Regions from separate parts of the Rhizobium sp. WSM1328 genome, predicted to be linked through region 1. Evidence: riboswitches for the same ligand, from Rfam matches in the RefSeq annotation. Region 1 holds a riboswitch; the other holds the start of a gene.

Evidence for each region. Region 1 has a riboswitch for FMN ahead of AC2444_RS13585 (6,7-dimethyl-8-ribityllumazine synthase). Riboswitches for the same ligand answer to the same signal wherever they lie in the genome.
Region 2: another riboswitch for FMN. It lies ahead of ribB (3,4-dihydroxy-2-butanone-4-phosphate synthase); the one in region 1 lies ahead of AC2444_RS13585 (6,7-dimethyl-8-ribityllumazine synthase).

The regions. Positions count from the first base shown of each region.
Region 1 is NZ_CM172788.1:2,656,662-2,663,965, forward strand. It holds gene AC2444_RS13550 (LysR family transcriptional regulator) at 1-72, shown strand, start outside; gene AC2444_RS13555 (MFS transporter) at 59-1,303, opposite strand; gene AC2444_RS13560 (winged helix-turn-helix domain-containing protein) at 1,300-1,944, opposite strand; gene AC2444_RS13565 (adenylate/guanylate cyclase domain-containing protein) at 2,018-3,121, opposite strand; gene AC2444_RS13570 (hypothetical protein) at 3,405-3,629, shown strand; gene AC2444_RS13575 (GCG_CRPN prefix-to-repeats domain-containing protein) at 3,745-4,053, opposite strand; gene AC2444_RS13580 (SRPBCC family protein) at 4,239-4,685, opposite strand; FMN riboswitch at 4,925-5,067, shown strand; gene AC2444_RS13585 (6,7-dimethyl-8-ribityllumazine synthase) at 5,146-5,580, shown strand; gene AC2444_RS13590 (SDR family oxidoreductase) at 5,648-6,418, opposite strand; gene AC2444_RS13595 (alpha/beta fold hydrolase) at 6,483-7,304, opposite strand, start outside.
Region 2 is NZ_CM172788.1:2,250,520-2,257,823, forward strand. It holds gene AC2444_RS11430 (sugar ABC transporter ATP-binding protein) at 1-812, shown strand, start outside; gene AC2444_RS11435 (SDR family oxidoreductase) at 835-1,623, shown strand; gene AC2444_RS11440 (glucose 1-dehydrogenase) at 1,900-2,682, shown strand; FMN riboswitch at 2,878-3,028, shown strand; gene ribB (3,4-dihydroxy-2-butanone-4-phosphate synthase) at 3,155-3,790, shown strand; gene AC2444_RS11450 (SDR family oxidoreductase) at 4,020-4,787, opposite strand; gene AC2444_RS11455 (DMT family transporter) at 5,116-6,024, shown strand; gene mobA (molybdenum cofactor guanylyltransferase MobA) at 6,034-6,663, shown strand; gene mobB (molybdopterin-guanine dinucleotide biosynthesis protein B) at 6,660-7,181, shown strand; gene AC2444_RS11470 (PAS domain-containing hybrid sensor histidine kinase/response regulator) at 7,113-7,304, opposite strand, start outside.

The DNA of each region.
Region 1 (7,304 bases):
TTCATCGATCTGATGGTCGAGGAGCTTGGAGACCAGAGCGAGGCACGCAACCGCGACGCTAGGTCTGGGTGATAGGCTTGTCGAAGCCGCGGAAGCTCTTCAGCGCCAGGGGAAAGAGGGTTGCGGCGAGATAGGCGAGCCCGGTGAGCGAGAGCGCCGCGGCGAGGCCGATCGTGCTGATCAGGGCGCCGCCGACGAGGCCGCCGAAGGGGATGAGCGCGAAGCAGAGGGCGGCGTTCATCGCGGTGACGCGGCCGGTCAGCGGCTTGGGGATGCGCTCGAAGATCACCGCCGACAGGATCGGATTGAGGAAGCCCGAGGCAAATCCTGCGATTGCCAGGGTGAGGAAGATGATGGGGAGTGGCGCATCCAGCGCAATAACGAGAAAGCGCGGAAATCCGGTCAGCAGGAAGGCCACGGTATAAACCATCAGGCGCGGCATCCGCTCGCCGATCGCAGCGGCAATCGCAGCACCCGCGATCGAGGCGCCGGTGAAGGCCGAAAACATCGCCCCCAGCAATTCCGGGCCATGGCCTGAGCTCCGCGTCCAGACGGGCAGCAGCACCGCGTGATAAGCCTGGTCCAGCAGGTTAGTGGTCGCCACCATGATGACAATGCTGACGAGCACCGCGTCGCCGCGCAGAAAGCGCCAGCCTTCCCTGAGATCGCCGAGATAGGAGGACATCCCGCCCGGCCGGGCCTCGGGCATGCAGCGCAGCTCGGGGACGCGCCGCAATCCGGGGATGCCTACTCCCACAATCAGCGCAGCGGCGGCGAAGGTGACGGCATTGACCACCAGCGCTTGGCCCGGGCCGATCAGGCCGATCAGCGCGCCGGCGCCGGCCGCACCCGCCGTCGAGGCCAGCCGCTCGATGGCACCAACGAGGCCTGTCACCCGCTCGAGCGGCACCGCCGCCAATTCGGCAATATCAGGCACCATCGCCTGTTTGGCAGCATCGGATGGACCGCGCAGCACACCCATGGCAAAGACGACAGGCAGCAGCAGCGACATATCAAGCAGGCCGAGCCAATCGAGCAGCGGCACCAGCATCACCACGGCCACCGAGGCGGTGTCGCAGACGACAGCGATGCGTTTCGGGCCGACGCGGTCGATCAGCGGCCCACTGAGCGCCTTGGCGGCGACATAGGGGAGCATCTCCATCATCGCTGTCAGCCCGGTTAAAACGGGGCTGCCGGTCGCGCTCAGCACCAACCAGGGAATAGCGATGGTCGACAGCCGCGTGCCGGAAAGCGAAAGCGTCTCGGCCGCGGCAAGCGCCAGGAATGGCCCACCCTTCCTCATGACCCATCATCTTCCTCGCGATGCGGGAGCCGGCCCGGATAGGGAAAGGCGTGCAGCATGATCGAGAAGGGAACCATATCCGGGGGTGCCAGCTCCCCCAAAGGCGGAGCCACCCGTATCGCTTCGAGAATGGTATCGGTCAGCCGCTTGGTCAGGGCTTCGGCCTGTTCCGCCGTCATCGGGATGATGATGTCGCTGGCCGTGCTCGCCTTGCGCCATTCCGCCGGCAGCTCGGCATATTCCTCCAGCGCCTGCTGCATCTGACCGACCTGCAGAGAGAGTATCGCCTGGTTGAAGGCGAGGTCGAGATCAAGCGCTTCACCCTCGGCCTCGCTTGCCGGCACCGAGGTGAGCTCGTGGCTGGCGCGCCACCAGCGGTCGCGCCGCGAAGCATGCGGCGCTTCCTCGATGAAGCCGTATTGGGCGAGCTGGCGTAGGTGATAGCTGGTCGCGCCGCTATTCAGCCCGAGCCGCACTGCCAGTTGCGTCGCCGTGGCGGGTCCATCGACCCTGAGCATGCCGAGCATGCGCAGCCGGACAGGATGCGTCAGCGCCTTCAGCGCGGTGGGATCGGGCACGACGCGGCTGAGGGTGCGGGGTGCGGTGACGGATTGAGCAGGCTGCGGGCGCGGGTCTTTCATGCCGGAAGCCTACTATTACAAAGACATCTTTGCAAAGCTTTCTTTGCGTAAGTGCAAGTGCCCTGTCCGCAGCTCAATCCTCAAGCAGGGTGAAGACCGCGCAAGGGTCGGCGATGCCGCGCAAGGTGTGCTCGCCGAGCGGCATCAGCGCCGTCGCCGTATTCGCCGCCACCGCGCCCGAGATCAACACGCTTCGGCTGAGCGGCTTGCACAGCCCTTCCAGCCGGCTGACCAGATTGACGGCGGAGCCGATAGCGGTGAAGTCCAGCCGGTCGGCAGCACCAATATTCCCCCACAGGATCTCGCCGAAGTGCAGTGCTGCGCCGAAGGGCAGCGGCGCTAGCCCCTGCGCCTGGCGAACTTGATCGAGATGGGCCATGCCGGCGCGGCTGGCGGTGACCGCGCGCAACGCTGCCTCGCAAGCCTCGCGATCCCCTCGGCCTGTGTCGCCCTCGCTCGACGTAGCCGTGACCGGAAAGATCGCCAGCACGCCGTCGCCGATGAACTTCAGCACCTCGCCCCCGAAGGCATGCACGGCGCCTGCGACACGGTCGAACCAGGCGTCCAATGCGGCGATCATCACGTGAGGCTCGGTCACCTCGGAGAGCGCGGTGAAGTCGCGCAGATCGGCGCAGAGAAGGGCTGCGCGGATGGTCTCGCCAGTGCCGCGGGCAAGCGCGCCGGCCTGCACCCGGGCGGCGCTGCGCCGGCCGAGATAGGCTTCAAGCAGCGCGGCCCGCGCCTCCCGCGCCGCCAAAGCGGCGAGCGGGGCTACGGAAAAACGCGCGACTTCGCGCAGCAGGCCAGCCTCGGTCGGGCCGAATGCGCTGCCCCCTGCCCCGTTGGCGATACCCGCCCAGCCGAGTATCGGACTATCCTGCGAAGGCCCGATTCTCTCCTCCCATACCGGTCCGAGCCCAGCCAGCCACTCGCGCCCAGCCTCGCTCTGCGGCGCCGCGGCAAAGGCCAAAGCCTCGATGACAGCATCGGTCTCGGCTCGCCACAGCCAGGTGCGCCGCGCGATGATCGGATGCGGCACCGAAAGTGTCAGCGCGCCGCCGGAAATCGGCAGGCCATCGGCCAGCAACCGGCGCCCGAGCTCGGCCAGAAACCGTTCGGGACCAGGCGAGGCCCCGGCCTCGTCAACCAGCCAGGCAAGGGGAGATGGCAGATCCATGGCTTAACATCGCACGCTCGCCGGGACGTCCGCAAGGATATCCCTCGGGGTGACCGCTGGCGGTCATCCCTGGGTGCGACAAGCCGACGTTCGCACGTCCATCAGGACACCCCGCGGGTGTCCGTGAAGAGATTCCCATAGACTCAAGCTGTCGCCCCAAAGGACGTCCACTCCCCTGTCGAAAACCCTTCGACGCGGTGGAAAACAAAAAATAAACACTTTAAACTCGCGCGACTTTGATTCCATTATAGGGCCGTTCGTCATCGTGTGATTGAGGGGTACGATGGGCACGGTATTCTGGCCGAAAGATCCGCTGGATGGGAATGACATGACGGTGCTGACGTCGATCCTTCGGCGATGGTGCGAAAGGTATCAGGTCGAGCTGACGGCGGAAGAGAGCAGCCGCAAGGCAAAGGAACTCGTCGAATGGTTCGAATTCGGCGTCAAGGATCCCGTCGAGCTCGAGGAATTGATCGACGACAAGCACTGGCTCGTCAGCAGGATCTGACCCTCTCGGGTAAATCGGGAGAACGCTGGCTGTCAGCGTCGGCGACGCTTTTTCATGAGAAAAGGCCGGGCGAAAATCGCTCCGGCCTTCGTCCATTTACATCTAAGCGAGACTTTTAGTCATTATCCCGCCAACGCCGGTCGCGATCCCAGCGCCGCTCATGGCGCCAGCGCGAGCCATCCCAATCGCGGTGACGCCGCTCCCAGCCCCAGCGGGGCGGACCACCGTAGAAAGCTACCGGCGGCGGGCGTCTCCAGCTTCGCCGGCATTCGCCCCAGCGCGTCAGATGCCAGCCGCGACCGCAGGCGTAGTCGACCTTTGTGACACTGCTCTGGACATTGATTGTCCCCATCGGCATTGCCTCCGCGGTACCGATCGAGAGGCTGCCGGCAAGCAAGGCAGCCGCGATAGAAAGTGCCTTCATCGTGAACTCCATTTTCAATCCAGCCGTCCGCAGATTAGGACCGCTAAATTGAACTGGAGATGAACTGCGCGTTCATGTTTGCGGTAGCAAAAGAAGCGCTTCCGCACGACCCGCTTGGGCGCTCGCCGACCGTTGTTGTCACAACCGCAAGCGCATCAGAGACGCCCCGCTGCCGGCAAATTTGTTCATGTCCGGCCGTAAAAAGCGTCGGGACCCGGATCCCGCCCGGCGGCGACTTCGGTCAGGCGCCCCAGGTAATGCGCCCAGCCTTCCGCATGGCCGGCGAATTGATCGGCGCTGGGCAGGCCGCTATGAGTGAGCCGCAACAGCGTTCCGCCCTCCTGTTCGATCAGGTCGATCTCGACCAGGCTCGACCCCGGCGGCACCGCTTCGCTGCCGTCCCAGCCGAAGCTGTAGGCAAGGCGATGAACCGGCACCACCTCACGAAACGAGCCGCGCGCAAAGCGGGCGCCGGTGACGTTGACGAGATAGAGCCCGCCGGGCTGCGGCTCGACCTGCGCTTCCGTTCCCATCCAGCGCAGGATCTTCTCCGGATCGGTCATCAGCGCAAACACCGCGGCCGGCGGCGCCGCAATATGCGCCTCGCGGTGAACGACGAAAGATTCTGGCATCACTCTCTCCCATGGTTGTCACGGCCTCGCCCAGGCGGAGACAGCGCGTCCTGTCTTGTCGTGCTTCTGACGTGGATGTCCTCACAGAGAGCATGTAGGCGCAAGCTCCTCCTTCGCAAGAGGGATTGCCCGCCGCCATCGGCGAACGAGCGAAATCGCCGCTTGGGGAGCCTGATCCAGCTCCGGCCGCGAAAGCATATCGACCTATTGCCAGCCCGCCGCCTTCCCCCTATTGTCCGCGCCGTTCTCAGGGCGGGGTGCAAGTCCCTACCGGCGGTATGCAATTTCGATTGCGAGCCCGCGAGCGCCTTCTTAGGAAGGGTCAGCAGATCAGGTGAGATGCCTGAGCCGACGGTCATAGTCCGGATGAAAGAGAACGTGCGTTCCTGCCGCCCTTGCGGCTGTCGGGAACGTTCGTGATCGCCTTGGGTGATGTGTCTGTTCGCCAAAGGAGATTACCGTGACACCCACCCGCTACGCCTTCGTCAAAGCCAGTTGGCACGCCGACATCGTCGACCGCGCCCTTCATGGCTTCCATCAGCTTATTCCGCCCGAGCAGGTCGACGTGTTCGACGTCCCCGGCGCATTCGAGATGCCGCTGCTTTCCCGCGATCTTGCGGCAACCGGACGTTACTGCGCGGTCATTGCCGCCGCCTTCGTCGTCGACGGCGGAATCTACCGCCACGAATTCGTCGCCCAGGCCGTCGTCGATGGGCTGATGCGCGCCGGCATGGATACGGGCGTGCCGGTACTGTCGGTCTCACTGACGCCGCATCAGTATCAAGAAACCGAGCACCACAAGCAGATCTACCGCGCGCACTTCGTCGAGAAAGGCCGCGAAGCAGCAAAAGCGGCTCTGACGATCGGCAAAACGCGCGCCGCTCTTGCCGCGTAGTCAGCGGTTCGACGAATAGAGGAACGCAGGAGATGAAGACGGCGGTGCACTCCCGCCGTCGACCGCATCAGATCGACTTCACCTCGCCGCCATCCATGCGTAGCGCCGAGCCGGTCATCCAGCGGGCACCCGGCGACACCAGGAAGGCCATCAGTTCGGCGATTTCCTCCGGCTCGCCGTAGCGGGCGATGCCCGCCTGCTCGGGGAAATGCGCGGTCGCCTCCTCCACGCTCACACCGTGCAGCGGCGCCCAGTGCTCAAGATAGGAGCGGCGCCGGCCGGTCATGACGGGACCGGGCAGCACGCTGTTGACCTGCACGCCATCGGTGATGCCGCGATCGGAAAAGGCCTTGGCGAGTGCGACGATGGCAGCATTGATGGTACCGACCGCCGCATACGGCGCCTTCGGAAACACCGCCGAATTGCCCGACATCAAGACGACGGAGCCCTTCGCCTCTCTCAGCGCCGGCCATGCCGCAACCGTCAGGCGCCTCGCGCCGTGCAGCTTTAGCGCCAGCCCGTCTTCCCACTGCGCATCGGTCATCTCGAAAAGATCGATCTGCGGCACACCGCCGGCGATGTTGAGCAGCGCATCGATGCGGCCAAAGGCGCCAAGCGCCTGATCGACCACGGCCTGCGCCGCTTCCGGCTCGGCGAGGTCGGCGCCGATGACGAGGGCTTGCGCGCCGCCCGCCCTCACCGCCTGCGCGGTCTCCTCAAGATTGGCGCGGTTGCGGGCGACCAGCACCAGCGCGGAAAAATCGCGCGCGAGGCGCTGCGCCGTCGCCTGGCCGATACCCTGGCTGGCGCCGGTGATGATGGCAACTGTATCAGACATGTCGTCTCTCCTGTTGGCTTGGGCGACCGCCCGCCCTTCCGGCGGGCAGCGCCTGGTTCTGCTCTCAGCGGGCCAGAAAATCGCGGATCGCAGCCGCGATCTCTGCGGCATGCGTTTCCAGCGCGAAGTGGCCGGTGTCGAGGAAGCGGACGACCGCATTGGGATTATCGCGCTTGAACGCCTCGGCGCCGGGCGGCAGGAAGAACGGATCGTTCTTGCCCCACACGGCCAGGAACGGCGGCTTGTGGGTGCGGAAATAATCCTGAAAGGCAGGATAGAGCGCGACATTGCTCTTGTAGTCGCCGAAGAGGTCGAGCTGTATGTCCTCGACGCCGGGCCGCGCCAGATAGAAATTGTCGAGCGAATAGCCGTCGGGCGAAACCGTCGTCGGATCGGCAACCCCATGCGTATATTGCCAGACCGTCGTTTCCGGCTGCAGCATCGCCTTCAGCGCATTGCGGTTCTCCTCGGACGCATCCTCCCAATAGGCCCGGATCGGGTTCCAGCCCTCGCTCAGGCCCTCGACATAGGCGTTGCCGTTCTGCGAGATGATCGCCATGATCCGGTCAGGATGTTTCACGGCCAGCCGGAAGCCGGTCGGCGCGCCGTAGTCGAACACATAGACGGCGTAACGATCGAAGCCGACGACTTCGGTGAAACGATCGATGGTCGTGGCGATCCCGTCGAAAGTGGCGCCGCGTGCCGGCAGGTCGGATCGTCCGAAGCCCGGAAGATCGGGCGCGACGATGTGGAAGCGATCGGAGAGCAGCGGCATCAGGTCGCGGAACATGTGGCCGGCGCTCGGAAAGCCGTGCAGCAGGAGCAGCTTCGGAGCATCCGGCGAACCGGCCTCGCGATAGAAGATGTTGAAGCCGTCGACGTCGGC
Region 2 (7,304 bases), 410 kb from region 1:
TCTCCGACAGCGCGACACCGGTGCGAACGATCGTCGAGAGCATGGTCGGACGCCCGCTTGACCGCTTGTTCCCTGCCCTGCCGGTTCCGACAGAGCATCCAGTACTCCAGGTGTCGGGGCTGTGCTCGCCGGACAACTCGTTCCGTGACGTTACCTTCGAGGTCCGGGCCGGGGAAATTCTGGGGATCGCCGGATTGGTCGGCGCCGGCCGCACCGAACTGGTGCGTGCGATTTCGGGAGCAGATCCAATCAGTGCTGGGTCGATCAAGCTGGAAGGCGAGGAACTGAGGCTGCGAGATCCGGCGGACGCGATCGCCAAGGGTATCGTGATGGTTCCGGAAGACCGCAAGGAGCAGGGCCTGATCGTCGGGCACCGGATCAGCGAGAACATTATCTACGCCAATCTCGACAAGCTGGGCGGGCGTTGGATTACGCCGAGCGTCAAGCGCTCGTTTGCGGAGAAGGCAGTGGCCAAGTTCGGCGTGAAGGGCCGTGCGGAGCAATATGCCTCGGACCTGTCCGGCGGCAACCAGCAGAAGGTGGTCATCGCGAAATGGCTGATGCGCGATCCTAAGGTCGTCGTGCTCGACGAACCGACGAGAGGCATCGACGTCGGCGCCCGAGCCGGTATCTACGACATCATCGTCAATCTTGCCAAACGGGGCGTGGCGGTCATCGTCGTAAGCTCGGACCTCGAGGAAGTTCTCGGAGTCTCCAATCGCATTCTCGTGCTTGCGCAAGGCAAGCAGGCGGGGATTCTCAATCGTGACCAGGCAAATGACGTTTCGGTCATGGAACTGGCCACCATCTAAACAGACAGAGAAAGGAAGAGCGGTGTCCGACATCACTCTGAACGCCCCGAAGCTTTTCGATCTCAGCGGCCAGGTTGCCATCGTGACCGGAGCCGGCAGCGGTATTGGTCAGCGCATTGCCATCGGCCTTGCGCAATGCGGCGCCGACGTGGCGCTGCTCGACCGCCGAACCGACGACGGGCTGGTCAAGACGGCCGAACATATTCGCGCCGCCGGCCGCCGCTCGATCCAGATCGCGGCGGATGTCACGAGCAAATCTTCCCTTGGAGAGGCAATAGCACGGACCGAAGCCGATCTCGGCACGCTGACGCTTGCAGTCAACGCGGCAGGCATCGCTAACGCGAACGCCGCGGAAGAGATGGAGGAGGACCAATATCAGACGTTGATGGATATCAACCTGAAAGGTGTCTTTCTTTCCTGCCAGGCCGAGGCTCGCGCCATGCTCAAGAATGGACGCGGCTCCATCGTCAACATCGCTTCCATGTCCGGCGTGATCGTAAATCGCGGGCTGAGCCAAGCGCACTATAACGCCTCCAAGGCGGGCGTCATCCATATGTCGAAGTCCATGGCGATGGAATGGGTCGACCGCGGCATTCGCGTCAACACCATCTCCCCCGGATACACGGCAACGCCCATGAACACCCGTCCGGAGATGGTCCACCAGACCAAGCTCTTCGAAGAGCAGACGCCGATGCAGCGCATGGCAGCGGTGGACGAGATGGTAGGCCCGGCGGTGTTTCTGCTGTCGAATGCAGCAAGTTTCGTGACCGGCGTCGATCTTCTCGTCGACGGCGGTTTCTGCTGCTGGTGATGAGAAAGCTCATTGCCGCTGCTGGAAAGTGACCGATCTCGCTTCCTCCCTGGCTGAGATCGAGGCGCTGAAGGGACCAACGGGCAAGACGGCGTGCGATATCGCCGTCTTGCCCGCCCTTCACGCTGATCGAACGGGTTGTCGAACGGACCGAGGGCTCGGATCGTCATCGGCGCTCTAGACTGCCTGAATTCGCGACAACCGTTTGATCTCCAATAATGATCGCATGGTAGGTCGCACCCAGATTTGCTGTTTATCGACGGACAAGGAAAGAGCATGAAACGCTTTGAGCAGAAGACTGTCGTCATTACCGGGGGTAGCCGCGGCATCGGAGCGGCGATCGCCAAACGCTTCGCGAAAGAAGGCGCCAATCTCGTCGTCTCGGCCAATGAGGACCTGGTCCACGGCGTCGCCGAACAGATCCGGGCCGAAGGCGGCAAGGCGATCTCCTTCATCGGCGATGTCACCGACAAGGCAAGCGTCACCGCCCTCTACGATGCCGCCGAGAAGGAATTCGGCTCGGTCGACGTTTCGATCCAGAATGCTGGCGTCATCACAATCGCCCGCGTCGAGGACCTGACCGAAAACGAGTGGGACAAGGTCATGGCCGTCAACACCAAGGGCGTCTTCCTCTGCGCCCAGGAGGCGATATCAAGGATGCGCAAGCACAAGCGCGGCGGCCGCATCATCAACACCGCTTCCGGCCAGGCCCGCGACGGCTTCATCTACACCCCGCATTATGCCGCCTCGAAAATGGGCGTCGTCGGCATCACCCAGAGCCTGGCCAAGGAAGTCGCGACCGAGAAGATCACCGTCAACGCCTTCTGCCCCGGCATCATCGAGACCGACATGTGGGCCTATAACGACCAGGCCTGGGGCAAGCTGCTCGGCAACTACGCCCCCGGCGAACTGATGAAGGAATGGGTCGAGGGCATCCCGATGAAACGGGCCGGCTCTGGGGAAGATGTCGCCGGCCTGGTGACCTTCCTCGCCAGCGATGACGCCGCCTATATCACCGGCCAGACGATCAATGTCGACGGCGGCCTGATCATGTCCTGATGCAGGCGCCCAAAATTGCGTAGCGGTTTTGGGACAACGACATGCATCGAACAAAGAGCAAACCACCAGCGAAGTGCGGAAGGCGACACGGTCGTCGCCTCCGTGTGAACAGTGTGTCCATCGGCGTCAGGGCAGCTTTGCATTTTTGCCTGGTCGAGTGACCTTGCCATCCGCCTGTTTTTGATCCTATCTTTGAAGTGTTCTCAGGGCGGGGTGTAATTCCCCACCGGCGGTATCAGGAGCAATCCTGGAGCCCGCGAGCGCTTCCGGCACCTCCTGTCGGAAGGTCAGCAGATCCGGTGAGATGCCGGAGCCGACGGTATAGTCCGGATGGAAGAGGACAACACGGGCAGTCGCACTCCATCCCGGAGTCGGCCGACGTTTGTTCGCCCAAGGGCAGAAGGCTCGCTCACGGACTGAGCCGAGCAGACCATGTCAGTCAGCTGACATAACCCTTGAAAGGCCAGACAGCATGACTATCGCAACAATCGAAGATGCCATATCAGCTATTGCCAGCGGCAAGATGGTCGTCGTCGTCGACGACCAGAACCGGGAAAACGAAGGTGATATCGTGGTCGCGGCCGATGCCGTCACCCCTGAGGCAATCGCCTTCATGATGACCCACGCCCGTGGACTCGTCTGCATCGCCATGGAAGGCGAGCGTCTCGATGCGCTCGATATTCCGCTCATGGTGCCCAACAACACGGAATCGCACAAAACCGCCTTCACGGTCTCGGTCGATTATCTCAAGGGCACGACGACCGGTATCTCGGCTGCCGACCGAGCCGCCACCGTCCGCGCCCTGGTCGACGATCGCGCAAAGCCCGCCGAATTCGCCCGCCCCGGCCATATCTTCCCGCTGCGCTCCAACCCCCGCGGCGTGCTCGGCCGCCCCGGCCACACCGAAGCCGCCGTCGATCTCGCCCGCCTCGCCGGGCGGATCCCCGCCGGCGTCATCTGCGAAGTCGCCAACGACGACGGAACCATGTCCCGCCTGCCCGAACTCACGCTCTTCGCCGAACGCCACAACCTCCCCCTCGTCACCATCGAGGACCTGGTCGCCTATCTCGACCGCCAGGCGGCAAAAGACATACGCGAAGTCGCCTGATCTCCGCAAAGCGGCCAGCCCCGTCCTTCGAGGCCCCTTCGGGGCGCCTCAGGATGAGGCTGGAGAGAGGTTGCGGCTTGGTTCAACGGGAAGCGCAGCGGCAAGGCACACCGACCAGCCCTCATCCTGAGGCGCGCAGGCCGCAGGCCGGAGCCTCGAAGGACGAGGGCGGGTGGCTGGGTCCCAGACGCGCACGGCTGGTTGCCACAGCACACCCTATTTCCTGCCCCTATGTTCGGCTGATCGAAACCCCACCATCTGCCAGCATCGCCGTGCCGGTCACGAAGCTCGACATGTCGGAGGCGAGGAAAAGCGCCGCATTGGCGATCTCTTCGGGTTGCGCCATGCGTTTCAGCGCATGCAGCCCCTCCACGAAGGCGAGCACCTCCGGCGTGGCATCAGGCGCGTTGGTGATACTGGCGGGCGTGTCGGTGCCGCCGGGAAGCAGCGCGTTGACGCGGATCTTCTGCGCTCCGAGTTCGGCGGCGAGCACCTGCACGAAGCCGATCAGCCCCGCCTTGCTCGCCGCATAGGCGGCCATGCCCGGCATGCCGACGGTGTGGCCGACAAAGGTCGAGGTGAAGATCAGCGATCCGCCGCCTTTCCCCATCGCCGCCGACTGGTGTTTGGCGCCGAGGAAGGCGGCGGTGAGATTGGTCTCGATCGTCTCGCGCCAGCCCTCCACCGACAGCCCGGCGACCGGCCCCATCTCACCGATGATGCCGGCATTGTTGAAGGCGATGTCGAGCCGGCCGAAACGCGAGACTGCCGTTTCGACAAGCCTTTCCTGGAGCGCCTCGTCCCTGACATCGCCTGATATGGCGACGGCCTGCCCACCCTCCGCCTCAATTTCCGCGATGACGGCGTCGAGCGCGTCTTGTCGCCGGCCGGTGACCACGAGCTTGGCACCTTGCCGTGCAAAGAGTTTCGCCGCTGCGCGGCCGATGCCTGAGCTTGCGCCGGTGATGATGGCGATCTTGTCGTTGAGAAGTGTCATATCGGTCTCTCCTGGTTTGTTGCCAGATTTGACATGCTCAAACATCATGCGATGCAGCCACCCGTTTCCCGCGCAGGACGAGAAAAACGCCTATGGCCGAACCGGCAGCGCGACGGCGCGTCCTCATCGACGCCTTGATCACGGCGTCGGAAACATCGGAATTCGCCTTATAAAACCGAGATTTGCCGAGACCTTCATCCACACGCCTGCATTGAGGTCAGTGCCGTTGTGCACCGCATCATCGATTTATGCCTGGTGTGGCATTCATCCGATTCCCTTCATGCGTCTTCGCGATTAAAAGGAGCGCACAGGTAACGGGAATCTCTTCATGCCGCGGTCACGCAATACTGAGGGCGCCATCTATATGAGCATGGCGATGGCCGGCTTTTCCGCAAGCGACGCTCTATCCAAATCGGTGATCGCCTATATGAACGCCGGCGAGATCATGTTCCTGCGCGGCCTCTTCACCAGCCTGCTCGTCTATCTGATCGCCTGGAAAATGGGCGCGTTGCGCTCCTGGCGCATCATGCTGCAGCCGATGATCATCTTCAGGATCATCTGTGAGACGCTCTCCGCCGTCACCTATATCACCGCGCTCGGCATGATGCCGATCGCCAATGCCTCGGCGATCCTGCAGTCGCTGCCGCTGGTCGTCACCTTCGGCGCTGCCCTCTTCTTCGGCGAGCCGGTCGGCTGGCGGCGCTGGTCGGCGATCCTTGTCGGCCTCGTCGGCGTGATGATCATTATCCGTCCCGGCCCTGAGGGATTCACCGCCGCCGCCCTCCTCTGCGTCGCTGCGGTGCTGACGACGGCCGGCCGCGATCTCGCCACCCGGAGCATCAGTCCGGAGATTCCCTCGCTGATGATAACCGTCATCACCGCCATATCAGCCTCCTTCTTCGGCGCGCTGCTCATCCCGGTGCTCGGCGGCTGGCAGCCGGTCAGCGCCGCAGCACTTGGGCATCTCGTACTCGCATCGGTGCTGGTGCTCGTCGGCTACCAGTCGGTCATCCTCGCCATGCGCACCGGCGAAATCTCTTTCGTCGCGCCGTTTCGCTATACCAGCCTGATCTTCTCTTCTGTGCTCGGCTTCTTTTTCTTCGCGGAAGTGCCTGACAGCTGGACGCTCGTCGGGGCTGCGATCGTCATCGCCTCCGGCCTCTATACGTTCTATCGTGAGGCCAAGCGCCGTGTGTCGCCGATTGCGCAGGAATCCGCGCCGCGTGCGCCGGTTTGAGGAAGGATGATGGCTCAATTCTCGTTGGATAAATCTCATATAGCGGGCGTCGTATTGGCCGGCGGCCGTTCGCAGCGCATGGGCCGCGACAAGGCAGGCGTGATGCTTGGGGCCGAGAGCCTGCTCCGCCATGTGCTGACCCGCCTCTCGCAGCAAACTTTCCACGTTGCCGTCAATGCCGATGCCGCCGCCGAGGGTGTGCCTGTCATTCCCGACCGTTTTCCCGGCAAGGCCGGGCCGATGGCCGGTATCCATGCCACCATGGTCTATGCCGCCGGTCTGCCCTCGATCACCCATGTCGTCACCGTCTCGGTGGATTGCCCGTTCTTCCCGGCCGATCTCGTCGCCCGGCTGGCGGCCGCGGTCGAGCACGCGTCGCAGATCGCAATTGCCACCTCCGAAGGCCGTAGCCATCCGGTCTTCGGGCTCTGGCCGGTGACGCTGGCCGCCGATCTCGAAGCCTGGATCGCCACCGACGAGAAGCGCCGTGTGCGCGACTTCCTGTTGCGGCATGACGTTACGGAAGTGGCGTTTCCGCTGCATCCGACCCGCGCCAGCCTGCTCGATCCCTTCTTCAACATCAACACGCCCGACGATCTCGTCGAGGCGGAACGCTGGCTGGAGGCCCTTCGCGTATGACTGCACCGAAAATCTTCGGCATCGCCGGCTGGAAGAACTCGGGCAAGACGGGTCTCGCCGTCCGGCTAGTGACGGAGTTCACCCGCCGCGGTTACAGGATCTCGACGATCAAGCACGCCCATCATGATTTCGACATCGACAAGGTCGGGGCCGACAGCTACCGCCATCGCCAGGCCGGCGCCCACGAGGTCACCATCGTCTCCGGCACCCGCTACGCCATCATGCACGAGCTGCGCGGCGCCCCCGAACCTGAGTTCGAAGAGATCCTCGCCCGCCTCGCCCCCTGCGATCTCGTGCTGATCGAAGGTTACAAGCGCGAGCCGATCCCGAAGATCGAGGCCCGCCGCCTGGAAGCGGCAAATCGCGAACCGTTGGCGCCGAGCGATCCCCATATCTGCGCCATCGCCGCCGATCATGCAGTCACGGATACGGCCCTGCCGGTCTTCGATCTAAACGACACAGGCGCCATCGCCGATTTCATCGCTGACATCGTTGGCCTTGGACAGGCGAAGCTTTGAACCACCTGCGTTGCCGCCGGACCTCAGAAGCGGAACCGTTTCGCTTGCCATCGCCTTGGCGATTTCCTTGGCGAGCTGAGCCTGATCGTAGGGCTTTGCCAATCTCGGAAGATCGATATCGGT